One region of the Telluria sp. ZB4P36 genome, then DNA from elsewhere that is predicted to be linked to it. Evidence: predicted binding sites of a transcription regulator. Region 1 holds the regulator's gene; each other region holds the start of a gene.
What was found. Region 1 encodes LexA, which represses DNA repair genes until DNA is damaged. Its sites were predicted from a motif close to ACTGTATNNNNATACAGT; they were not measured.

Region 1 (7,851 bases):
TCGATAGCGCCGGATTCGCGCAGGTCGGACATGACGGGGCGTTTGTTGGGGCGCTGTTCCAGCGAACGGTTCAGCTGGGACAGTGCGATGACGGGGCAATGCAGTTCCTTGGCCAGGCCCTTGAGCGAACGCGAGATCTCCGAGATCTCGGCCGCGCGGTTGTCGCCCGGCTGGCTGCCCTGCATCAGCTGCAGGTAGTCGACGATGATCAGGCCGAGCTTGCCGCACTGGCGCGCCAGGCGTCGTGCCCGTGCGCGCATCTCGATCGGGTTCAGCGCCGGGGTCTCGTCGATGTAGAGCTGGGCATCATTCATTTTCTGAATGGCGTGCGTCAGGCGCGGCCAGTCCTCGTCGTTGAGGCGGCCGGTACGCAGGCGGTGCTGGTCGAGCTGGCCGACCGAGCCGAGCATACGCATGGCCAGCTGGGCGCCGCCCATCTCCATCGAGAACACGGCCACCGGCAGGCCGGCTTCGATCGCGACGTTCTCGCCGATATTGACCGAAAACGCGGTCTTGCCCATCGACGGACGGCCGGCGACGATGACCAGGTCGCCCGGCTGCAGGCCCGAGGTCATGCGGTCGAGGTCGATGAAGCCGGTCGGCACGCCGGTGATCTCGCCCTGGTTCTCGCGCGAATACAGCTCGTCGATGCGTTCGACGACCTGGGTCAGCAGCGGCTGGATCGGGTTCCAGCCCTGCTGGCCGCGGGAACCGGTTTCGGCGATCGCGAAGATCTTCGACTCGGCTTCGTCGAGCATCTGCTTGACTTCCTTGCCCTGCGGGTTGAAGGCATTGCCCGAGATCTCGTCGGCGACGGTGATGAGCTTGCGCAGGATGCCGCGGTCGCGCACGATCTCGGCATAGCGGCGGATGTTGGCCGCCGACGGCGTGTTCTGCGCCATCGCGTTCAGGTACTGCAGGCCGCCCACTTCCTCGGCCTTGCCGAGGTTGTTGCAGGCCTCGTAGACCGTGATCACGTCGGCCGGCTTGCCGGCGTTGATCAGGCGGACCATCTGTTCGAAGATGATGCGGTGGTCGTAGCGGTAGAAATCGTCCGCGTTCATGAAGTCGGCGATGCGGTCCCACGCGGCATTGTCGCGCAGGAGGCCGCCGATGACGGACTGCTCTGCTTCGATGGAATGCGGCGGGATGCGCAGGGAATCGACTTGCGGATCGGCTGGGGAATTCATGGCGGGCATTATACCTTTTCCGGTCACACGGCTGACATAATTGGCGAGAATTTCCGGCAATAAAAAAGCCGGGCGAACCCGGCTTTTTCATTTATACAACAACTGCTTACATCAAATTAAGCAGCTTCGCCGACGACGGCGATGGTGATTTCCGACACGACGTCGGTGTGCAGCGCGACGGCGACCGGGAATTCACCGGTGGTCTTCAGCGGGCCGGTCGGCAGGCGAACCTGCGACTTCTCGACCGGGAAGCCTTGCTTGCTCAGGGCTTCGGCGATGTCGAAGTTGGTGACCGAACCGAACAGACGGCCGTCCACGCCCGCCTTCTGGGCGATGGTGATGGTCATGCCGTTCAGCTTGTCGCCTTGTGCCTGGGCAGCGGCCAGCTTTTCGCCAGCTGCTTTTTCCAGTTCGGCGCGCTTGACTTCGAACTCGGCCACGGCGGCCTGGGTGGCGCGGCGCGCCATCTTTTGCGGGATCAGGAAGTTACGTGCGTAACCGTCCTTGACCTTGACGACGTCGCCCAGGTTGCCGACGTTAACAACTTTTTCCAAAAGGATAACTTGCATGTTCTTTTCTCCAGGATGTTCTGAACTGTACGACGCGAATTAAGCGTTGTGCAGGTCGGTGTACGGCAGCAGCGCGAGGTAGCGTGCGCGCTTGATGGCGGTGTCGACCTGGCGCTGGTAGTGCGCCTTGGTGCCGGTCAGACGTGCCGGCATGATCTTGCCGTTTTCCTGGACGAAGTCCTTCAGGGTGTCGACGTCTTTGTAATCGACCTGTTCCACGTTCGCAGCGGTGAAGCGGCAGAACTTCTTGCGCTTGAACAGCGGGTTTTGCTGTTTGCGCTTCTCTTTGAGCTTAGCTTTGTTTTTGTCGAACTTTTTACCGAATGCCATTTCGAGGCTCCTGTATCTAATCTAAATTGCGCTGCGTTATGCAGCACTGAAATCAATGATGTGAAACACCAAGGCTTTGCTGTTGCGGTTTTTCCTGGCCAGGAATCCTTCGAAGCGGTAGGCGGCACCGAGTTCGGCGCTTTCCAGCCTGCCTGAAATCTCGCCCGCGCCGAGCGCAGGGATTTCAAACGCGACCTGCCTTGCCACTCCGGCCTCTACCTGCTGCGAATCGTGCATCAGGATCGCGCCCACGATGGGGACGCCGGCCGGGGTATAACGCAGTACGTCACGCTCCGCGATGGTCGCGATGAGCTGGAACCGGTTCACTGCGCTCTATGAATTCCCGAGAAAAAACTCAGGCAGCTGCGGCCGGGGCAGCGGCAGGAGCTGCTGCTTCTGCGCGGTGGCTCTTGGCTGCGTCTTCGCGCTGGACCGACTTCATCATCGGCGACGGTGCGGTTTCGGCCTTCTTCATCTTGACGGTCAGGTGACGCAGGACGGCATCGTTGAACTTGAATGCGGTTTCCAGCTCGACCAGGGTCTCGTTGTCGCACTCGATGTTCAGGCAGATGTAGTGGGCTTTCGGCAGCTTCTGGATCTGGTAAGCCATCTGGCGACGGCCCCAGTCTTCCACGCGATGGATGTTACCGCCGCGGCTGGTCACCGTGGTCTTGTAACGCTCGATCATCGCCGGGACTTGCTCGCTCTGGTCCGGGTGGACGATAAAAACGATTTCATAATGACGCATGCAACACTCCTTAAGGACGTTTAAACAAATGCCCACCTCGGCGTCAAGACGAGTGTGGGAAGGGAAAGCCGGCTATCGTAACACGATCCCGGGCTCGAGGACAAGCGGAAGGGACCAAGTGCTGCAGTCCCGGCACCGCTATGCACATTGCATTAAATACAATAATGTGAATTTTCACCGGTCGATTGTTTCATATGGGGTGCTAGTATTTACTCGCCGGACAACGGTCCGAGCACATGAGTTACCTCAATAACGATCGGAGACAAGATGAAGTTGAAAAGGATTTATCTCGGCGTCGCCGCCATCCTCGTATCGGCGGCTGCCTACGCCTATCCTGGCTATACCACGACCCTGACCTATTATTCGGACGCGACCTACACGACTGAAGTGGGCACCCGCACCTTCACCTGCCAGGGCCGCTGGGTCCAGGTCGGCGAGCGCACCGACTTCGGCGTGGTCACCAACGAAGAAGCCTGCGGCTGGTAATCGCCCGGCCGGGGCCGCTGCTTGCAGCGACCCCGGCCCTGAGTTGAAAATCCAACGTCAACGAAGTTTTTCGAGAAAATTTCGGAATCCCCTTGCGTCTTGCGAAATACTGTATAAAAATACAGTCTGGTCATACAACTATCCAGCCGCACGACATGCTCAAGCTCACTGCAAGGCAAGAACAGATCCTCAACCTGATCAAGGAAGCGATCGAAAACACCGGCTTCCCGCCGACCCGCGCCGAAATCGCGGCCGAGCTGGGATTCAAGTCGGCCAATGCGGCCGAGGAACACCTGCAAGCCCTGGCGCGCAAGGGTGCGATCGAGATTTCGCCGGGCACCTCGCGCGGCATCCGCCTGGTCGGCGCCTCGGTCGAGCAGGTCCCCATGGTCCCGGCGGCCCTGATGATGTCGCTGCCGCTGGTCGGCCGCGTGGCCGCCGGTTCGCCGATCCTGGCCCAGGAACACGTCGAAGCCACCTATTCCGTCGATGCCGCCATGTTCTCGGCGCGCCCCGATTTCCTGCTGAAGGTCAAAGGCTGGTCGATGCGCGACGCCGGCATCTGCGACGGCGACTTCCTGGCGGTCAAGAAGATCGACAGCGCCAAAAACGGCCAGATCGTGGTGGCCCGCCTGGGCGAGGAAGTGACCGTCAAACGCTACCGCAAGACCGGCAACCTGGTCGAACTGCTGCCGGAAAACCCGGACTTCAAGGTGATCCAGGTGACGCCGGAAGACGAGTTCGCGCTGGAAGGCCTGGCCGTCGGCCTGATGCGCAGCTGGCACTGAGGCCTGCCATGAACGCTTCGGCGGCAAGCCGCCGAAGCGTTCAATCGCGTCTTATTGGATCTTCTTGTCCGCCCAGTGCGAATCCTTCTTGGCGGACTTCACCATCTTGTTGTGCTCCGCCACATAGGCCTCGGTTGCCGAGCGCCAAGCCGCGAAATCCGCCAACACCAGCTTCGAGCTGACTTTCGCTTCCTCGCTCAGGTTTTCCTGGAGCTGCTTCAGGTAGGCGGTCGACTGCTCCGTTTCTTCCTTGTTCATCAGCTTGGCGATATCCGCCGGGATACGCTGGGTCAGCGGCATGGCCGCGTTCAGGTTGGTCACGTATTTGTTGTAGCAGTCCTGCCATGACTGCACGGCCGCACCGATGCGGTCGATATCCGCGTTAACCTTCGACATCGCCGGAATGCGCGGCGTGGTGCAGCGGTATTCGCCCGATTTCAGGTCTTCGCCGTCATAGCCCTTGATCCAGTAATCGATTTCCTTGCGGCGCTTGACGCGCTGGTCCATCAGTTCCAGCGAGGCGACCGCGACCTTGTTGCCCTTGGCGGCAGCCTTCTTGAACAGCGCCTCGGCCTTGGCCTCGTCCACCTGCCCCGCTTCGCCGTACCAGTACATCTGGCCGAGGGCCTGTTGCGCCTCGGGATTGCCGGCATTCGCCAGCTTGGTATAGATCTTCAACGCACCCGCGTAATCCTTCTTCGCGAACAGGGCATTGGCGTCTTCCAGCTCGCCGGCAAAGGCGGCACCGCACAGCAGCAGGGATGCAAGGAACAGCTTGGTCTTCATGGGCAGGTGAGGAATAAGGAATAAGAAAGCCCATGATAGCGGTAATCGGCCGGCGTGCTCAACCGCTGAAACAAAACGGCAGCCCAAAGGCTGCCGGTGTCATTACGCGTCGAGCGCCTGGCGGAAGTCCGCCAGCAGGTCGTCGGTATCTTCGATGCCGACCGATACCCGGATCAGGGACTCGGCGATGCCCATGCTGGCGCGCCGCTCCGCCCCCATCTCGAAGAAGATCGTGTGCGCCACCGGGATCACCAGGGTACGGGTGTCGCCCAGGTTGCTGGCCGGGATGCCGAGCTTGAGGCGGTTCAGGTAGTCGAAGCAGTCGATGTCCTCGCGCAGCTCGAAACTCAACAGCGAGCCAGCCGCGCGGAACAGCTCCTTGGTGATGCCATGCTGCGGGTGCGAGGCCAGGCCCGGATAGTGAACGGCCGCCACGCGCGGATCGGCTTCCAGCATCTGCGCCAGCGCCAGCGCGTTGGCGCTGGTGCGTTCCATGCGCAAGGCCAGCGTCTCGGCGCCGACCGCGATATGGTGCGCCGCTTCCGGCCCGAGGGCAGCGCCGAAATCGCGCAAGGCCTTGGCGCGCAGCTGGGCCAGGCCCTGGTTGGCGGCCGGCTGCTTGCGGAAGTTCGCCGCGATGTTCGGGTAGGCGCTCCAGTCGAACAGGCCGGTATCGGTCAGGGCGCCGCCCAGCGCATTGCCGTGGCCGCCGATCGACTTGGTCAGCGAATTCACCACCAGGCCCGCGCCCACCGCCTTCGGGCGGAACAGGTAGGGCGTGGTCATGGTGTTGTCGACCACGTAGAGGATGCCGCGCTCGCGGCACAGCTGGCCGATGCGCGCCAGGTCGGCGACCTGGGTGCGCGGATTGGCGATGGTTTCGACGAAGACCATGCGCGTGTCCGGGGTCAAGGCCGCTTCGACATTGGCGACATCGGTCGCGTCGACGAAGTCCACCGCGACGCCCTGTCCCGCCACCGTCTGCCACAGGCTGTTGGTATTCCCGAACAGGAAGGAGGACGAGACGATATGGTCGCCCGCGCGCAGCAGCGCCTGGAACAGCGCGCCGATGGCGCCCATGCCGGTGGCGAAGCACAGGGTGCCGACGCCGTCTTCCATCTTGCTGATCTTGTCCTCGAGCGCGCTCACCGTCGGGTTGCCCTGGCGGCCGTAGCGGAAGCCCGGTTCCTTGCCCTGGAAGACCGCGGCCAGCTGGCGCGCATCGTTGTAGCCGAAGGCTACCGAGGTGTGCACCGGCTTGTGCAGCGAACCCTGCTCGACCGCCTTGCGGCGGTCGTTGTGCAGGATGGTGGTCGTGAAACCGTACTTCCGGTCGCTCATGGCTGGCCTTACTCCGCCGTCGCCGGGGTGTTGAGGTTCAGCTGGGTGCGCACCGGATCCTCGATCTGGTTCTGCTTCGGGTTATGGCGCGCGGTTTCCTGGCGGTCCAGGTATTCCGGGGTCACGTCGCCGGTCACGTAGACGCCGTCGAAGCAGGAAGCCTCGAAGTTCTTCAGGGCCGGGTTGACGTCCGAGATGGCGCGCTTGAGCGCATCCACGTCCTGGTAGACCAGGCGGTCGGCGGTGATCTCGGCGCAGACTTCCTCGACGGTGCGGCCATGGGCGATCAGCTCGTCGCGGGTCGGCATGTCGATGCCGTACACGTTCGGGTACAGCACCGGCGGCGCGGCCGAGGCGAAGAACACCTTGCGGGCGCCGGCGTCGCGCGCCATCTGCACGATCTCGCGGCTGGTGGTGCCGCGCACGATCGAGTCGTCGACCAGCAGCACGTTCTTGTCCTTGAACTCGGAGGCGATGGCGTTGAGCTTCTGGCGTACCGACTTCTTGCGCATCCCTTGCCCCGGCATGATGAAGGTGCGGCCGATGTAGCGGTTCTTGATGAAGCCTTCGCGGTACTCGACGCCGAGCTTCAGGGCCAGCTGGATCGCGGCCGGGCGCGAGGAATCGGGGATCGGCATGACCACGTCGATCTCGCCTTCCGGGATCTCCTGGCGGATCTTGTCGGCCAGGTATTCGCCCATGCGCAGGCGGGTCGCGTACACCGAGGCGCCGTCGATCACCGAATCCGGACGGGCCAGGTAGACGAATTCGAAGGCGCAGGGATTCAGCGACGGGTTCTCGGCGCACTGGCGCTCGTACAGCTTGCCGTCGTTGTCGATGAAGACCGCCTCGCCCGGCGCGATGTCGCGCACGAAGCGGAAGCCCAGGCCTTCCAGCGCCACCGATTCGCTCGCCACCAGGTATTCGGTGCCCTGCTCGGTTTCATTGATGCCGAGGCACAGCGGACGGATGCCGAAGGGATCGCGGAAGGCCAGCATGCCGTGGCCGGCGATTTGGGACACCACCGCATAGGCGCCGCGCACGCGGCGATGCACGGCGGACACCGCCTTGAACACCGCATCGGTGTCCAGATTGTAGCCGTCGGCCGCTTCCTGGATTTCGTGGGCCAGCACGTTCAGCAGCACTTCCGAATCGGAATCGGTGTTGATGTGGCGGCGGTCGTTGCGGAACAGCTCTTCCTTGAGCTCGGCCTGGTTGGTCAGGTTGCCGTTGTGGGCCAGGGTGATGCCGAACGGGGCGTTGACGTAGAAGGGTTGCGCCTCTTCCTCGCTCGACGAACCCGCGGTCGGGTAGCGGCAGTGGCCGATACCGGTATTGCCCTGCAGCGAGCGCATGTTGCGCGTGCGGAACACGTCGCGCACCAGGCCGTTGGCCTTGTACATCGAGAACATGCTGCTGTGATTGGTTGCAATGCCCGCAGCATCCTGTCCGCGATGCTGCAGCAGCAGCAAGGCATCATACAGAAGCTGGTTGACGGGATTGTTCGAGACGACGCCGACGATGCCACACATGGTGCGCTCCTAAAACTGGACTGCCTGATTACAAAAATTAAAACTTCACGTGCTGCGCAAGCGCAGCGGGAAGAAACGGTT
Region 2 (7,851 bases), 180 kb from region 1:
GCGGCGCCGTCCGGACATCGCACAGGCCGAGCGCGCGGTGGCCGCCAGTGACGCCAGCCTGGCGGCGGCGCGCGACCAGCTGCTGCCCTCGATCCGGCTGACGGCATCGCTCGGCGTGGAGGGCAACAGCGTGGCGCGCCTGCTGCGTTCCCCGGTCGAGCTGTGGAGCATCGGCGGCAGCGTTCTGGCGCCGCTGTTCGACGCCGGCCGCCTGCGCGCCCAGGCCGAGATCGCGGGAACGGCGCGCGACCGCGCCGTGTTCGCCTACGAGAACGTGGTGCGCGGCGCCTTTGCCGAGACCGAGAATGCGCTGGCCGCGATGGACGGACTGCGGCGCCAGTTGACGGAAGCCGAGGCGCGCCGCCTTGCCGCCAATGAGGTGCTGCGGGTGGCCCATAACCGCTACCGCAATGGCTATGCTTCCTACCTCGAGGAGCTGGACGCGCAGCGCAATGCTTTCAGCGCCGAGAACACGGTGCTGCAGCTGCGCGCCAGCCTGCTGGCGGCCCACGTCGACCTGTACCGCGCGCTGGGCGGCGGCTGGACGCCGGCATCATGAAGCGCGCGAGTTGCGCGACCTGCCTGCGTGCGCAGTCGGCCTGCATTTGCCGCTGGATCACGCGCGTCGAGGCACGTGCGGCGCTGCTGGTGCTGCAGCATCCGCTGGAGGTGAACAACGCCAAGAACAGCGCGCGCCTGCTGCACCTGAGCGTGGCAGGCAGCGTGCTGGCGGTGGGGGAGCGCTTCGATCCGGACCAGCTGTCCGCATTGCTGCATGCGGATGGGCGTGTGCCGGTGCTGCTGTATCCGGACACGCCGGGCGACGCCAACTTGCCGGCACCGCCTGCCCTCGAGCCCATCGACGCCGAGCGGCTGCGCCTGGTGGTGCTGGACGCGACCTGGCGCAAGAGCCGCAAGATGCTGTACCTGAACCCGGCCCTGCAAGGCCTGCCGCGGCTGGCGCTGCGCGAGGTCGCGCCGTCGAACTACCGGATTCGCAAGGCGCATGCGCCGCACCAGCTGTCCTCGCTGGAAGCGGCCGCGCTCGCGCTGGCCCAGCTGGAAGGAGAGGGCGAGGCGTTCAAGCCGCTGCTGGACGCCTTTGACGGCTTTGTGCGGCAACAAGCCGCCTTTATTCCCGCTGTAGCGGATGAATAGAATCGTCACGACGTGACCACGATGTCCTGAATCGACATGTGCACATCAGCGGACCACGTCGAAAAATTCCCACCAGCCCGATAAATCTTTGCGCCAGCGATCACATAGTGACCGAACAGAGCTATTAAATGGCACGAGTCTTAGTGTCCGCTTTCGACCCAGAGCAGACCTTGTCATTTCACGCTTCAGGCTTCGAAAACGGGTCAAGACTTGGGTGCTGAAGTCCAATTGGTCTGACGAGTCGATCATGAAGTTCCCACATCGTAGAACCTAAGCCACGCATAATATCGGTTCGCTCTGGTTCGCTCAGCTTATCGATGTCATGAGACAGGGCCACAAGTATTGCATTGGCGGACATGATTTTTTCCATCAATTCTTTAGCAGTACTGAAATCCATAGACGTCCTTGCTTTAAAGCCACTACACGTGAACAAATGTCCGCAATTGGCCGATAGCGGACCAAATCTATCATGGGCTAGTCGTCAAATTATCGTCCCGGACCATTCATTAGCAAAGCGTGCAGACTTCGGGTTCGTTCTTTCGTCTGCTCGGTTCTTCGAACGTTCGCATTTATAAACGCGCTGTCACCCCAGCATAGTCGGATGTTGAACTCGGCACATGCAAACTGTGCCTTCCAGTCAGCCTCGCGAAATGTCATCCACGATTTTTGAGCCGAAGCAAGCCTATCCAGGAAAACCGCGCTCTCAGCATACTTCTCAACGATACTCCAGTAGGTAGACTCCATCTCTTTCTCTGCAGCGACAAGGTCCTCGTATGCACAAGCATCCAGGTTAGGCTTGCTGCTTCCGCGATCACATCGAGGAAGTGCAGATGCTGACAAGTTACTGGCAAATAAAATACTGAGCAATATGAAAAATCTCAGTCCCCACCTTTTCATTGGGTTCACTCATCACCTCTAAAGTCTAGCGAATCAGGTCCGACGTTGGCCGTTTTCGGCCGTTCAGCGTATGTGCCTCTCGACCCTAAGCGGACGGTCCGACCAAATCAATCGGGCGGGCCAGTCGGAGAATCGTCACGTCAGGGTTCATGCTGTCGATAGGACCGGCTAGTTTTATTTATGCAATTCGTCCCACACAGCCGCCATGATGATGCCCGACGCATCATCTGGATGGCAAGGCTTGCCACAAGCCGACTCGAGAAGCTTCGTGTTGCCGCGCCAGAGACCGTAGTGGTTGCGGATGCCCGCTCCCCAGCTGTGGTGATATCGGATCAAGTCAGTTTTTTCCAACGCCTTAATGCGGTCGACTTCGGCGTCGGACATTGTCGATAGGATGTCCTTGACGGTCTCTTGCACAGTGGTCGGCCAATGCTTTGGGCCGAGCGGTTTGCTCGACGGCGCCTGGGCTAAAGCATGGCCAGTGAACATCATTACAACGGAGAGGACCGCGTAGGAATGGCAGGCGTTGGGTGATTTCATGATTGAAGAATTAAATGAACCCGAGCTGGGAAAATTCCGACAAGTAGCCTGATAAAGGATCAGAATACCAAGCGACGGCGTTTAGAAATGCGCAGTTTTCCACAGTTCAGATGTCCCCACTTTGGCCGATTGCGGACGTCCGTAAGCGAACAGTGTATGAGCGGAATTTTCATCAGAGCAAGTGACGTTTTAATCATCCGGTGAGAATCTTGTTCATCCAGTGGTGACTTTTCACTCTGCTCACCCGCGTGCTCTACTTGAAGCCTACGGGACAGCGGCGTACAATACTGTATAAATATACAGTATGGAGCCACCGTGCCCGATCGCAAACCCACCCAGCGCCAGTCCGTGGACGAGCAGCCCATGCTCGGCCCGCGTCCGCTCGCGCCGCATAAGGGGCGGGGTGCGGTGTCGAACGTGCAGGGCCGGTATGAAGTCAATGTCCGCGAAGAATTCGACGACGGTTGGGAGCGCGATGACGATGAGGCCGCCAGCATCAAGACCGTCGTCACCGACGAAGTCGCCAAGAGCATCCTCACCCGCAACACCTCGCCCGACATCCCCTTCAATGTCTCGTTGAATCCCTACAGGGGCTGCGAGCATGGCTGCATCTACTGTTTCGCGCGGCCGTCCCACAGCTATCTCGGCCTGTCGCCGGGGCTCGATTTCGAAAGCCGTTTATTCGCCAAGGTCAATGCAGTCGAGCTGCTGCGGCGCGAGCTGGCCAAGCCCGGCTACGTGCCCGAGCACATCGCCATCGGCGTCAACACCGACGCCTATCAACCCTGCGAGCGCGAACTGCGCCTGACGCGCCAGGTGCTGGAAGTGCTGCGCGAATGCCGGCATCCGGTCGGGCTGATCACCAAATCCTCGCTGATCGAACGCGACATCGACCTGATCGCGCCCATGGCCGAGCAGCGCCAGGCCTGCGCGGCCATTACCCTGACCACGCTCGACCCGGCCATTTCGCGCACCCTGGAACCGCGCGCGGCGGCGCCGGCACGCCGGTTGCGTACGATCCGCACCCTGACCGAGGCCGGCATCCCGGTGAGTGTGAGCGTGGCGCCCATCATTCCTTTCGTCACGGAGCCGGAGATCGAACGCATCCTGGAAGCGGCCCACGATGCCGGCGCCGTCGGCGCGCACTACACCGTGCTGCGCCTGCCCTGGGAAGTCAATCCGCTGTTCCAGGAATGGCTGCAAGCCCATTTCCCCGGCCGGGCGCAGCGGGTGATGAACCGCATTCGCGACCTGCGCGGCGGCAAGGACTACGACAGCGAGTTCGGCAAGCGCATGCAGGGGGAGGGCGTGTGGGCCGACCTGATACGCCAGCGTTTTACCAAGGCGGTCGACCGGCTCGGGATGGGCAACATTCGCGGACGCTTCGGCAGGCTCGATGGTTCGCAGTTCCGCAAGCCGCTGGTGGTGCCGGCTTCGGCACCGTCGTCCGTCAAAGGAGGCGGGAAGGCGGCGGGGCAGATGGACCTGTTTTAAGACCTAGCCCCGGCCGGCGCGAGGGACCTACTTCTTCTGGATCTTGTTGTGCACCTCGTTCACCATCATCACCCCGGCCGAGGCGAACAACTTGTGGTACTCGGCTTCCATCAGCCCGCTGATGATGACCGGGTCGGTGTCGACGAGGCGCTTGGCTTCCTCGATGTCGGGCGTGGCCATCACGAAGATGCCGCGGCGGCCTTCCTTGCCGTCCAGCGGGCCGGCCAGGGCCAGCTTCTTCTCGGCGGCGAGGCGGCCCATGTTGGCGAAGTGCCCCTCGAAGATTTTCGCGCGCTCGGCCTTGTCCTCGATTTTCTTCGGGCCGGTCTTCAGGATGACCAGCACGTAGCTGCGCATGCCGCGCTCGTCGGCGCCGAGCGACTTGGCCAGTGCGGCATCGTACTGCGGCGCCGGCTCGGCGGCCTTGGTTTGCGCGGTGGCCGGCCCCATCGCGAACAGCAGCGCACACCCCAACATGGTCAGCATTTTTCTGGACATTCCCGTTCTCCTGTTATGGCGCGCCCGCAGGCACGCGTATTGCAGGCAGCCCGCCTTGCGCGGCCCGCATCCCTGGCGATTCTAGCAAGCTTCTCGACGTCCGGGCCTGCCGTCAGACCCACAAACGATAGATCCAGAACGATTCGTCCTCGATGTAGCGGTCGGCGAATTCGGTCGGCGGAAATCCGCAGACCTGGCGGGTGACGCGGCTCAGGTGGGCCTGGTCCGAGAAACCCTCGTCCAGCGCCAGCGTGGCCCAGTCGAAGGGCTGGCCGTTCTCGTAGCGGTCGCGGGCGGCGAAGAACAGGCCTTCGGTGCGCGTCAGGCTTTGCCATTCGCGCAGCGAGCGCCCGCTGAAGGACTTGATGCGGCGCTCGACCTGGCGTGCGCTGTGGGTGCTGCGCCAGCCGTGCGCCTTCCAGGCCAGCCGCTGCACCCAGTGCCGCCCCATCTCGCGCAGCGAGGACCGCTCCAGCGGGCGCCCCTGCACGCTGCGCCAGCGCCGCCCGAGATGTTCTTCGAGCACGCGCAGGGCCGCCGCGTCGTCGGGCGCTTCCAGCAGGGCGAACAGGAAGGGCTGCCAGTCCGGCGCGAGCACCGTGTGCGCCGGCACGAAGCGGTCCTGCACCGCGGCGAGGTCGAGGCCGAACAGGGCCTGGGCCGCATCGGGCGGGAAACAGGCCATGTAGCCGCGGCCGCTCGTCGGGGACCAGGTCGCCAGCGGACGGGAAAAGCTGCCCGAGATCATCATGCGCGCGCCGAAAGGGCGCCAGCCGGCGTCGGGATCCACCAGGCCCATGTCCAGGTCGTGGAACCAGGACAGGGTCACGAGCGGCGAGGCGGGGAAGTGCGACAGCCGCTGCGGGTCGGACAGCACCAGGTGCCGGGTGTCGCGGCTGACCAGGGCCAGCAGCGCGCCCTGCAGCGCGGGCGGCGCCAGCAGCAGGCGGTCGATCGGATGCCCGCCCGCCGCGGCGGCGCGCGGGGCGCGGGCCTGCAACGGCGGGCAGCTTGACGTGGGCAGGAGGGTAGCGGCGCTGTCGGGGACCATGGTCTTGCAGTATAGGCAAGACCAGGACGCCTGTCGATGTCGTTTGGGTTCAAGACGCGAGCGGCGAAGCCGGGAAGAATGCAGGGCATGACGACCCCGACCTCGCCCCAATGCCCCTTCCAGGGCGGCGCCACGCCGCCGGCCAATCACCCCGACGGCGCCTGGCCGCCCGGCCCCCCGTCCGGCCTGACCGGATGGGGACTGATTGCGCGCATGGCGCGCGGCCTGCCTGCCGCGCTGCGCGCCTGGCGCAGCGACTACGGCAACCTGGTGCACCTGCGCATGTGGCCCGAGCACCAGCTGGTCGTGAGCGATCCGGCGCTGGTGCGCGAGCTGCTGGTGAACCACCATGACGCGCTGCTGCGCTGGGAGCGCGGTGTGCGCATCTTCGCCCAGACCCAGGGCCATAGCGTGATGATCGCGGAAGGCGCCGCCTGGCGTGCGAAACGCCAGGCGCTGCAGCCGGAGTTCGCGCCGCGTCCGGTGAAGGCCTTCGTCGATACCATCGCCGCGGCCACCGCGCGCGCGCTCGACGGCTGGACGGCCGCATCCGCCAGCCAGCCGATCGACAGCGCGCTGACCGCGCTCACCATGGACGTCATCATGCGCATGATGTTTTCCAGCGAGATCGGGGAAGACGCACGCGCGGCCGAAGCGGCGGTGCACGAGGCGCTCGTGATCGGCAACGCCGAGATGTACTGGCCGGCCAGCTGGCCGGACTGGATGCCCTGGAAGCGCCGCAAGCGTGCGATGCTGGCCACCCTGAAGGGCCTGATCGCGCGCCACGTGGAAGCGCGCCTCGCCCTGCCGGTCGAGGAGTGGCCGTCCGACCTGCTGGACCGCCTGCTGCGGCTGCACCGCGCCGACCCGGCCGCCTGGCCCTTGTCTGCGGTGCGCGACGAATGCATGACCGCCTTCCTGGCGGGCCACGAGACCACCGCCGCTACGCTGGCGTGGTGGGCCTGGTGCATGGCGGCCAATCCGGAGGCGCAGGAGAGCGCGCGGCGCGAAGTACGGTCCGTGCTGGGGGACAGGGCGCCGGGTGAGGCCGACCTGCCCGCGCTCGGCTACCTGGCGCAGACGCTCAATGAAACCCTGCGCCTGTACCCGTCCGCGCCGATCCTGATGAGCCGGCGCTCGACCCGCGAGATCGTGCTGGACGGCTGGACGGTGCCGGCGCGGACCATGTTCATGGTGCCGATCTTCCTGCTGCACGAGGATGCGCGCAGTTTTCCCGAGCCGCAGGCCTTCCGGCCGGAGCGCTTCGCCCCGGGTGCGCCGCCGATCCCGCGCGGCGCCTTCCTGCCTTTCGGGGCCGGGCCGCGCGTCTGTCTCGGCCAGCACCTGGCGCTGGCCGAGCTGACCGTGATCGCCGCCATGATCCTGCAGCGCTACACGCTGTCGGTGCCGGAAGGGCAGGGCGCGCCGGAGGCGGTGCAGAACATCTCGCTGCGGCCGCGGGCGCCGCTGCACCTGACGCTCACGCGGTGCTGATGCGTGGCGGGCCTCCCGCTCAATCCGCGGGGCTGGACGGCGCCGCCGCTTGCGCGATGAGCTCGGCGAGGTGGCGCTCGATTGCGTGCACGTGTTCGTCATGCTTGCCGAGCTCGCGCAGGGCCCGGGCCAGCGCCAGCAGGTATTCGCTGTTCGGGCCGCTCGGACCGCGCGCGGTGGCGATCTGGCGGGCGATGTCGCGCTCGCTGGCCGGACCGAGGAAGGCCGCATTCTCGTGGGTCGCGATGTAGACGATGCCTTCGGCGGCGCCGCCGCCCTCGAAGGCGATCTCGGTGGCCAGGCGCAGGTAGCCGTTTTTCTCGCGGTGGTCGAGGTGGGCGAATTCTTCCGGCGTGACCAGGTAGGCCATGCCGTGGCAGGTGACGCCCGCGTCCGGCACCAGGGTCACGACGCGCCCCGGGGCTTGTTCGGTGCCGCGGTGGTCGTGCGAACCCTGCCAGAAGCGGCGGCTCCAGCCCCGGATGCTGGCGGCACGGCGTTCGATGAAGGGGAAGTCGGCCTTGAAGATCAGGGAGCCGTAGCCGAACAGCCAGACGCTGGCGTGGCTGTCGAAGCGGTCCATCAGGCGGTTGATCTCGATGGTGTTCAGGGACATCTGCGAATTGTAGCGCGGCCGCTAGTCCTTTGCTGTCGTGACGAACTGTTCCAGGAAACCGATGAGGCTTTCCGCCGCCGGCGACAGCGAGCGTCCCGGACGC
Region 3 (7,851 bases), on a different contig from region 1:
TCCGGCATGCCGTAGGCCTTGAATTCGTCCGAGGTGTCGTTGCTGAAGGTCCAGCCGCCGTTGTAGAGCAGCTTGATGTCCGTGACGCCCACCCAGTTGATGCCGCACTTGTACAGGGTGGGGTCCTTCACCAGTCCCATCAGGGTGGCGTAGCCGCCGTAGCTGGCGCCGGCGATGCACACGCGTCCGCCGTCGGCGATGCCCTTGCCGACCGCCCAATGCACGCCATCCGCAATGTCGTCCTGCATGGCCAAGCCCCACTGCTTGAAGCCGGCCTTGAGATGCCGCGTGCCAAAGCCCTGGCTGCCGCGGAATTCCGGTTCCAGCACGGCGTAGCCGCGCGAGGCCAGGAACTGCGATGCAGGACTCCAGCCCCACGAGGCGCCGCGTACGTAGGGGCCGCCGTGGACCAGCACCACCATCGGCAGCCTGGTCTTGGCGCCGCCCGCCGGCAGCGTCAGCAGCGCGGGGATCTCGAGGCCGTCGCGCGCCTTGTAGCGCACGAACTGCTGGCGTCCCATCTGCGACGGCTTGATGTGCGGCCGCACGTCGGCGATCCTGTTCAGCGCCCTGGTCTGGATGTTGAACAGCGACCAGGTGCCGGGGATGACATCCGAGTAGGACCGCACCAGAACCCAGGGCGAACCGCTGTTGGCCGGTACCGTGACCAGGTTGATGGTGGCCGGCAGCAGCTTGTCCAGCTCCGCCTGCACCGCCTTCATGCCGGGGTCGAACCATTCGTTCGAGACCGCGTCGGTGCGGAAGCGGATGCCCAGCACCTTGTCGCGGTTGGCCACCAGGCTGCCGTCGAAATCGAAGCCCGCGGTCACCACCAGCGGCTGCGGGTCGATCTTCCCGGTGGCGGCATCGAAGAGGTGGACGGAGGTCGTATCGCGTCCGCCGCTGCGCGCCAGCACGTACAGTTTGCCTTCCGCGCTGAAGCCGAGCGGCTGCAATGCCTTGCTGCCGTCACCGAAGGCCGGGTAGCTGGCCAGCACGCGCCAGGTACCGTTCGCCGGATCGCGGTAGTGCAGCGTGATCGTGTCCTTGTCGAAGGCAGTCGCCAGCCGCGGTTCGCCCTTGTGGTCGAGCATCCAGCCGGTGACCTTGCCCGGGCGGGGCACGGTCTGGGCGAGGCCGGTCAGCGTATTCAGACGCAGCAAGTCGACGTTGCGCACCTCGCCGGCGGTATCGAGATTCAGGCTCGTCACGTACACGTCATCGGTGTCGCGCGCGCCGGCCGGACCGAGCAGGTAGGTATGCCAGGGCAGGATCTTGCGCTGCGCGCGTGTCCGGGCTGTCTTGGCGAAACCGGTGCGGTCCGCCAGTTCCACGAATTTTTCGCCGTCGCGGTTGACCGCATACAGGCCGGGCGCGTAGCGCTTGTTGCCGACGCCGACGTTCTTCTCCTGGGTGTTGAAGACCAGGCGTTCGTTGTTAATCCAGCGGAAGTCGCCGACGTCGGCGTCGTCGTACGCGGCCACCACCTTGGCGCTGTTGTCCGCCAGATTGATCACCGCCAGGAAGTCACGCTTGTTCGGCGCGCCCGAGCGCACTGCCAGGAAGCGGGCATCCGGCGACAGGCTGGCGCCGCCGAATGCGGAATTGGCGAAGAAACTGGCGATGGGCGGCCGTGCGGCCGAGCCAGGCGCCGGGGCCTGGGGTTCGGCCAGTGCCGGCGCGACGCAGGCGAGTGCGGCGGCGGTCGCCGCGCCGCGCAGCGCGCGTAAAAAAACGGTGTGCATGGAGATCTGTTCAGGTTGTCGTCGGCGGCGGGTGTCGCCAGCCGGCCAACAATACCAGCCTTGCCGGTGAAAAACATCCCGCCATGCAGATGTCATGCATGCGTGATGGCGGCCGTGGCGTGCCTGCCTCAGGGCTTGCCCGCCGTTTCGTCTTCCGGCGCCCGGATGTAATCCACCATGCCCAGGCTGGCGCGGCTCGGCGGCGCGCTCAGCAGGCTGCCGGCCACGGTCGCGAGCAGCCCGGCCGGGACCCCGAACACGCCGGCCGCCAGCGGCTGGATGCCGAGCCAGGAGGCGTCCAGGCTGCCGCCCAGGGTCGGGCTGGCGCGCAGCATGTACCATAGGCAGACCAGGAAGCCGGTGAGCATGCCCGCGATCGCCCCCGTGTGGTTGGCGCGCTTCCAGAACACGCCCAGCACCAGCACGGGAAAAAGCGTGGACCCGGCAAGCGAGAAGGCCGCGCCGACCAGCGAGAGGATGTCGGCCGGCTTTTGCGAGGCCGCGTAGGCCGCGATGAAGGCCACCGCCAGGAGCAGCAGCTTGGAGATCGTAACCCGCTTCTGGGTCGAGGCGCCCGGGTCGACCATCTTGTAGTAGACATCGTGCGACAGGGCGTTGGAGATCGCCAGCAGCAGGCCGTCGGCCGTGGACAGCGCCGCCGCCAGGCCGCCCGCCGCCACCAGGCCCGAGATCACGTAGGGCAGGCCGCCGATCTCGGGCGTGGCCAGCACCAGCACGTCGGCATCGATCGCGACCTCGGCCAGCTGCACGATGCCGTCGCCATTGATGTCCGCGATGCTGAGCAGGGGATTGACCTTGTCCACGTTGGACCAGTACGACACCCAGGTCGGCAGCGAGGAAAAATCGCTGCCGACCAGGGCGGTATAGATGTCGTACTTGGCCAGCACCGCCAGCGCCGGGATGGTCAGGTAGATCAGCAGGATGAAGAACAGGGTCCAGAACACCGACACCCGGGTCTCGTTCACCGAGGGCGTGGTGTAGGCGCGCATCAGGATGTGGGGCAGGGCGGCGGTGCCGAACATCAGGCAGAACACCACGGCCAGGAAGTTGTTGCGGCGCTTGTCCGACTCTTCTTCGGTTGCGCCGGGGAAGGGCACCGCGTGCGGCACCGGCGGGCGGGCGCGCGCCAGGTTGGCGTCGCGCAGCTCGAGCCACAGCGCCCGTGCTTCGTCGGCCGAGCCGGGATAGGTATGGAGCGCGCGCTCGGCCTGGCGCACTTCGGCCAGCGAGGCATTCTGGGAGCGGACCGCCACCAGGCGGCGCTGCGCTTCCAGCTTGCCGGTTTCCCACGACGCCGGCAGGCCGGCAAGGCGGGCGGCGTATTCGCCGGCGCGGCGCCGGAACTCGGCGCGCACCTGTTCCTCGCGCGGGTCCTTGTTCAGCTGTTGTTCGCGCGCCGCGAGCTTGGGCAGCAGCGAGCCGTAGGCCACCTGCGGCACCGGGTTGTCGGCATGCTTGGCCGCCAGCCAGATGCTCGGGATCAGGAAGGCCACCAGCAGGATGATGTATTGCGCCACCTGGGTCCAGGTGATGCCGCGCATCCCGCCCAGGAACGAGCACACCAGGATCGACGCCAGCCCCAGGAAGATGCCGACCGAGAAGTCGACGCCGGTGAAGCGCGAGGCGATCAGGCCGACCGCGTAGATCTGCGCCACCACGTAGGTGAACGAGACCAGGATGGTGGCCGCCACCGCCAGCGCCCGTACCGGTCCGCCGCGTCCGCCCGCGCCGCCGCCGTAGCGCGCCGCCAGGAAGTCGGGAATGGTGTATTGCCCGAACTTGCGCAGGTAGGGCGCGATGAGCAGGGCCACCAGCACGAAGCCGCCGGTCCAGCCCATGATGTAGGCCAGGCCATCGAAGCCGTACAGGTAGAGGCCGCCGGCCAGGCTGATGAAGCTGGCCGCCGATATCCAGTCGGCGGCGGTGGCCATGCCGTTGAACAGGGCCGGCACGCGCCGCCCGGCCACATAGTATTCGGTGACGTTCGAGGTGCGCGCCACCACCCCGATGGTGGCGTACAGCGCGATAGTGGCGAACATGAAGATGTAGCCGATCCACAGGCGCGGCATGCCTTCCTGCTCGAGCAGCGCAAGCGACACCAGGAACAGGGCGAAGCAGGCGGTGTACCAGAGGTAGTAGCGCGACAGCTTGCGGAAGTAGGGCCCCCTGGTCGCGCTCATGCATCCCCCCGGACCGCAGCCTCGTAGCGGCGGTCGAGCCGGCGCAGGCGCCAGGCGTAGAGCGCGATGACGGCCAGCGACACCAGCGAGGCACCCTGGGCCGCCATGTAGAAGGACAGCGGCCAGCCGAACACGGTGAAGCGCGCCAGCTCGCGCGCGAAGAACACGGTGCCGAAGCCGGTGCACAGCCACAGGATCATCAGGACGGCGGTCAGGCGCCGGGTCGCCCGCCAGTGGGCCGCGCGCGCCGCCTCCCGGCGGGCGAGGGCCGCGCCGCCGGGTGTGCCGGAAGGCGTGGGCGTGGGGTCAAGCGGCGTCGTCGGGCTCATGGGCTGGGGGCGGGAAGGTCAGGCGGAACAGGCTGCCCGGGTACCTGGGCGAGTGGCTGCGCGGATTGTTGAAGATGTCGATCTCGGCGCCGTGCTGCTGCGCGATCTCGCGCACGATCGCCAGTCCCAGGCCGCTGCCCTGCACGTTGCTGCCGAGGATGCGGTAGAAGCGCTCGAACACTTTGGCGCGCTCGCCCGGTGCGATGCCGGGACCGGTGTCCTCGACTTCGAGCAGGGCGTGTTCGCCGTCGCGCCGCACGCGCACCGTCACGCTGCCGCCCTGCGGGGTGTAGCGCAGCGCGTTGTCGATCAGGTTCGACAGCAGTTCGCGCAGCATCAGCGCGTTGCCGGCGATGTGCAGGGTCTCTTCCGGCGGCTCGAAGCCGAGGTCGATGCGGTGGGCGAACGAGGCCTGCACCCAGTCCTGCACGGTGGCGCGGGCCAGCTGGGCCAGGTCGATCTCCTCGAAGGCCAGGCCGGCATGGGGCTGGTTCTCGGCGCGGGCCAGGGCCAGCAGCTGGTTGACCAGGCGCGTGGCCGATTCCGAGCTCTGGGCCAGCTGCTCGAGCGAACGGTGGATCTCGCTCGGGTCGACCTGGCGCAGCGCCAGCTCGGACTGCATGCGCATGCCGGCCAGCGGCGTTTTCATCTGGTGCGCGGCGTCGGCGATGAAGCGCTTCTGCATCTCGACGGTCTGGGCCAGGCGCTCGAGCATGTCGTTGAACGAGCCCACCAGCGGCGAGATCTCTTCCGGCACCTGGCGCGGGTCGATCGGCGACAGGTCGTCCTGCGGGCGGGCGCGGATGCGCTCCTGCAGCTCGGCCAGCGGAGACAGGCCGCGCGACAGCGCGAACCAGACCAGCGCCAGGATCACCGGCAGGATGATGAACTGGGGCAGGATCACGCCCTTGATGATCTCGTTGGCCAGGTTGGCGCGCTTGTCGAGGGTTTCCGCGACCTGCACCAGGGCCAGGTCGCCGGGCTTGGCAGCGCTGTGACTCGATGCGTGGCCGGGTGCGCGCAGCGGGTCGAGGCTGACCCACGAGTAGGCGACGCGCACCGGGGTGCCGTGGATGCTGTCGTTGCGGAACACCACGGCGCCGCCCTGGGGACGTTCGCCGTCGTTGCCGCCCTTGCCGGGCCGGGGATGCGGCAGGTCGCGGTCGCCGTCGATGTGGGCGCCGTCCGGGCCGCTGATCTGAAAGTAGACGCTGTCCACGTCGTCGGCGCGCAGCACGTCGCGCGCGCTGCCCGGCAGCTGCGCCACGGGCCTCCCGGCCACCGTACGGACCTGCTGCGACAGCACGGTGACGCGGTCTTCCAGCGCATCGTCGAAGGGCTGGTTGGCGATCGACTTCGCCACCAGGTAGGTGATCGCGATGCTCATCGGCCACAGCAGCAGCAGCGGGGCCAGCATCCAGTCGAGGATCTCGCCGAACAGCGAGTGCCGGATGTTCTCGTCGGGCTCGGGGTTGGGCGGGACGTAGGGCTGCAGCCCGTCCCGTCCCGTCTCCGGCGCGGGAGGATCCGCCAGCCCGGCGTCGCGCTCGTTCACTTGCTCTCTGGAGCCGGCGCGCGCGGGGCGTCGGAGAATTTCTCGAGGCAGTAGCCGAGGCCGCGCACGGTGGCGATGCGCACGCCGCCGACCTCGATCTTCTTGCGCAGGCGGTGCACGTAGACCTCGATGGCGTTGTTCGAGACTTCCTCGCCCCATTCGCACAGGTGGTCGACCAGCTGTTCCTTGGAGACCAGGCGCCCGGTGCGTGCCAGCAGCACTTCGAGCAGGCCGAGTTCGCGCGCCGACAGGTCGAGCATCTGGTCGTTGATGTAGGCGCTGCGGCCGACCTGGTCGTACACCAGCGGGCCGTGGCGCACCACGGCGGGGCCGCCGCCGGCGCCGCGGCGGGTGAGGGCGCGCACCCGCGCCTCCAGCTCGGACAGCGCGAAGGGCTTGGCCATGTAGTCGTCGGCGCCGAGGTCGAGGCCTTCGACGCGCTGCTCGACCGAATCGGCGGCGGTGAGGATCAGCACCGGCAGCAGCGAGGAGCGCGCGCGCAGGCGGCGCAGCACTTCCAGGCCGGACAGCTTGGGCAGGCCGAGGTCGAGGATGAGGAGATCGAACTCCTGGGTGGACAGCGCCGTGTCGGCATCCTGGCCATTCTTGACGCAATCGATCGCATAGCCGGACTGGCGCAGGGAACGCGTGAGTCCATCGGCAAGTACGCTATCATCTTCGGCGAGCAGAATTCGCATGGGGACCACCTGTAAAACGTTAAGCCTTCAACAGGCCCTATTGTGTTTGATTTATCGCAACAATGCGAGCCTCGCGGATAACAACACCGCGACTTTTTTCGCTTGCCTAAACCACTGGATTTATATACAGTAGTGGCTTGATTTCGTTTGCTTGAACAACTGGATTTATATACAGTGGTTCTCTTGATTTTAGCGGTAGCGCCCCTACCTTGCCTACTCCACAGCTGAAAGTACACCATGGACGACAAAAAAATCGCATTGAATGTTGCCGAAAAAGGCAAAGCGCTGGCAGCCGCCCTGGCGCAGATTGAAAAGCAGTTTGGCAAGGGCTCGGTCATGCGCATGGATTCCAACATGCCGGTCGAGGAAGTCCAGACTGTTTCCACCGGCTCGCTGGGCCTGGACATCGCGCTGGGCGTCGGTGGCCTGCCGCGCGGCCGTATCGTCGAGATCTACGGTCCGGAATCGTCGGGTAAAACCACCCTGACCCTGCAGACCATCGCCCAGATGCAGAAACTGGGCGGCACCTGCGCCTTCATCGACGCCGAGCACGCGCTCGACGTGGGCTACGCGCAAAAGCTGGGCATCAAGCTGGACGAGCTGCTGATCTCGCAGCCGGACACCGGCGAGCAGGCGCTTGAAATTACCGACGCCCTGGTGCGTTCGGGTTCGGTCGACCTCGTGGTCATCGACTCGGTGGCGGCACTGACCCCGCGCGCCGAGATCGAAGGCGACATGGGCGACTCGCTCCCGGGCCTGCAGGCGCGACTGATGTCGCAGGCGCTGCGCAAGCTGACCGCCTCGATCAACCGCACCAACACCCTGGTCATCTTCATCAACCAGATCCGTATGAAGATCGGCGTGATGTTCGGCAGCCCGGAAACCACGACCGGCGGTAACGCGCTGAAATTCTACGCCTCCGTGCGTATGGACATCCGCCGTACCGGCTCGATCAAGTCGGGTGACGAAGTGATCGGTAACGAAACCAAGGTCAAGGTCGTCAAGAACAAGATCGCGCCGCCGTTCCGCGAAGCCCACTTCGACATCCTGTACGGAGAAGGCACCTCGCGCGAAGGCGAAATCCTGGATCTGGGCGCCGACAACAAGATCGTCGAGAAGTCGGGCTCATGGTACAGCTATAACGGCGAACGCATTGGCCAGGGCAAGGACAACGCCCGCCTGTTCCTGAAAGAGCGTCCGGCACTGGCACGCGAAATCGAGAACAAGGTCCGTGCCGCGCTGGGCGTGCGCGAGCTGCCGCCGGTTCTCGCTGCTGTCGAAGACAGCGGCAAGGACAAGCTGAAGGCAGTCGGCGAGTAATCG

Region 2: the regulator LexA is predicted to act here: its motif matches at 2,882-2,899, upstream of AC56LK_RS00800 (PA0069 family radical SAM protein).
Region 3: the regulator LexA is predicted to act here: its motif matches at 6,642-6,659, upstream of recA (recombinase RecA).

Annotation. Positions count from the first base shown of each region.
Region 1 is NZ_JCASIE010000001.1:337,418-345,268, forward strand. It holds gene AC56LK_RS01615 (replicative DNA helicase) at 1-1,190, opposite strand, end outside; gene rplI (50S ribosomal protein L9) at 1,307-1,759, opposite strand; gene rpsR (30S ribosomal protein S18) at 1,799-2,089, opposite strand; gene priB (primosomal replication protein N) at 2,126-2,416, opposite strand; gene rpsF (30S ribosomal protein S6) at 2,445-2,837, opposite strand; gene AC56LK_RS01640 (DUF6289 family protein) at 3,105-3,323, shown strand; gene lexA (transcriptional repressor LexA) at 3,479-4,111, shown strand; gene AC56LK_RS01650 (tetratricopeptide repeat protein) at 4,163-4,897, opposite strand; gene AC56LK_RS01655 (cystathionine gamma-synthase family protein) at 5,000-6,238, opposite strand; gene purF (amidophosphoribosyltransferase) at 6,247-7,770, opposite strand; gene AC56LK_RS01665 (CvpA family protein) at 7,808-7,851, opposite strand, start outside.
Region 2 is NZ_JCASIE010000001.1:160,296-168,146, reverse strand. It holds gene AC56LK_RS00825 (efflux transporter outer membrane subunit) at 1-559, shown strand, start outside; gene AC56LK_RS00820 (tRNA-uridine aminocarboxypropyltransferase) at 556-1,158, shown strand; gene AC56LK_RS00815 (hypothetical protein) at 1,337-1,555, opposite strand; gene AC56LK_RS00810 (lysozyme inhibitor LprI family protein) at 1,645-2,055, opposite strand; gene AC56LK_RS00805 (DUF6794 domain-containing protein) at 2,230-2,595, opposite strand; gene AC56LK_RS00800 (PA0069 family radical SAM protein) at 2,959-4,089, shown strand; gene AC56LK_RS00795 (YciI family protein) at 4,117-4,587, opposite strand; gene AC56LK_RS00790 (helix-turn-helix domain-containing protein) at 4,700-5,638, opposite strand; gene AC56LK_RS00785 (cytochrome P450) at 5,726-7,132, shown strand; gene AC56LK_RS00780 (gamma-glutamylcyclotransferase) at 7,152-7,748, opposite strand; gene AC56LK_RS00775 (LysR family transcriptional regulator) at 7,770-7,851, opposite strand, start outside.
Region 3 is NZ_JCASIE010000004.1:355,703-363,553, reverse strand. It holds gene AC56LK_RS09245 (alpha/beta hydrolase family protein) at 1-1,745, opposite strand, end outside; gene AC56LK_RS09240 (sodium:solute symporter family protein) at 1,874-3,946, opposite strand; gene AC56LK_RS09235 (DUF4212 domain-containing protein) at 3,943-4,275, opposite strand; gene AC56LK_RS09230 (sensor histidine kinase) at 4,253-5,830, opposite strand; gene AC56LK_RS09225 (response regulator) at 5,827-6,528, opposite strand; gene recA (recombinase RecA) at 6,766-7,848, shown strand.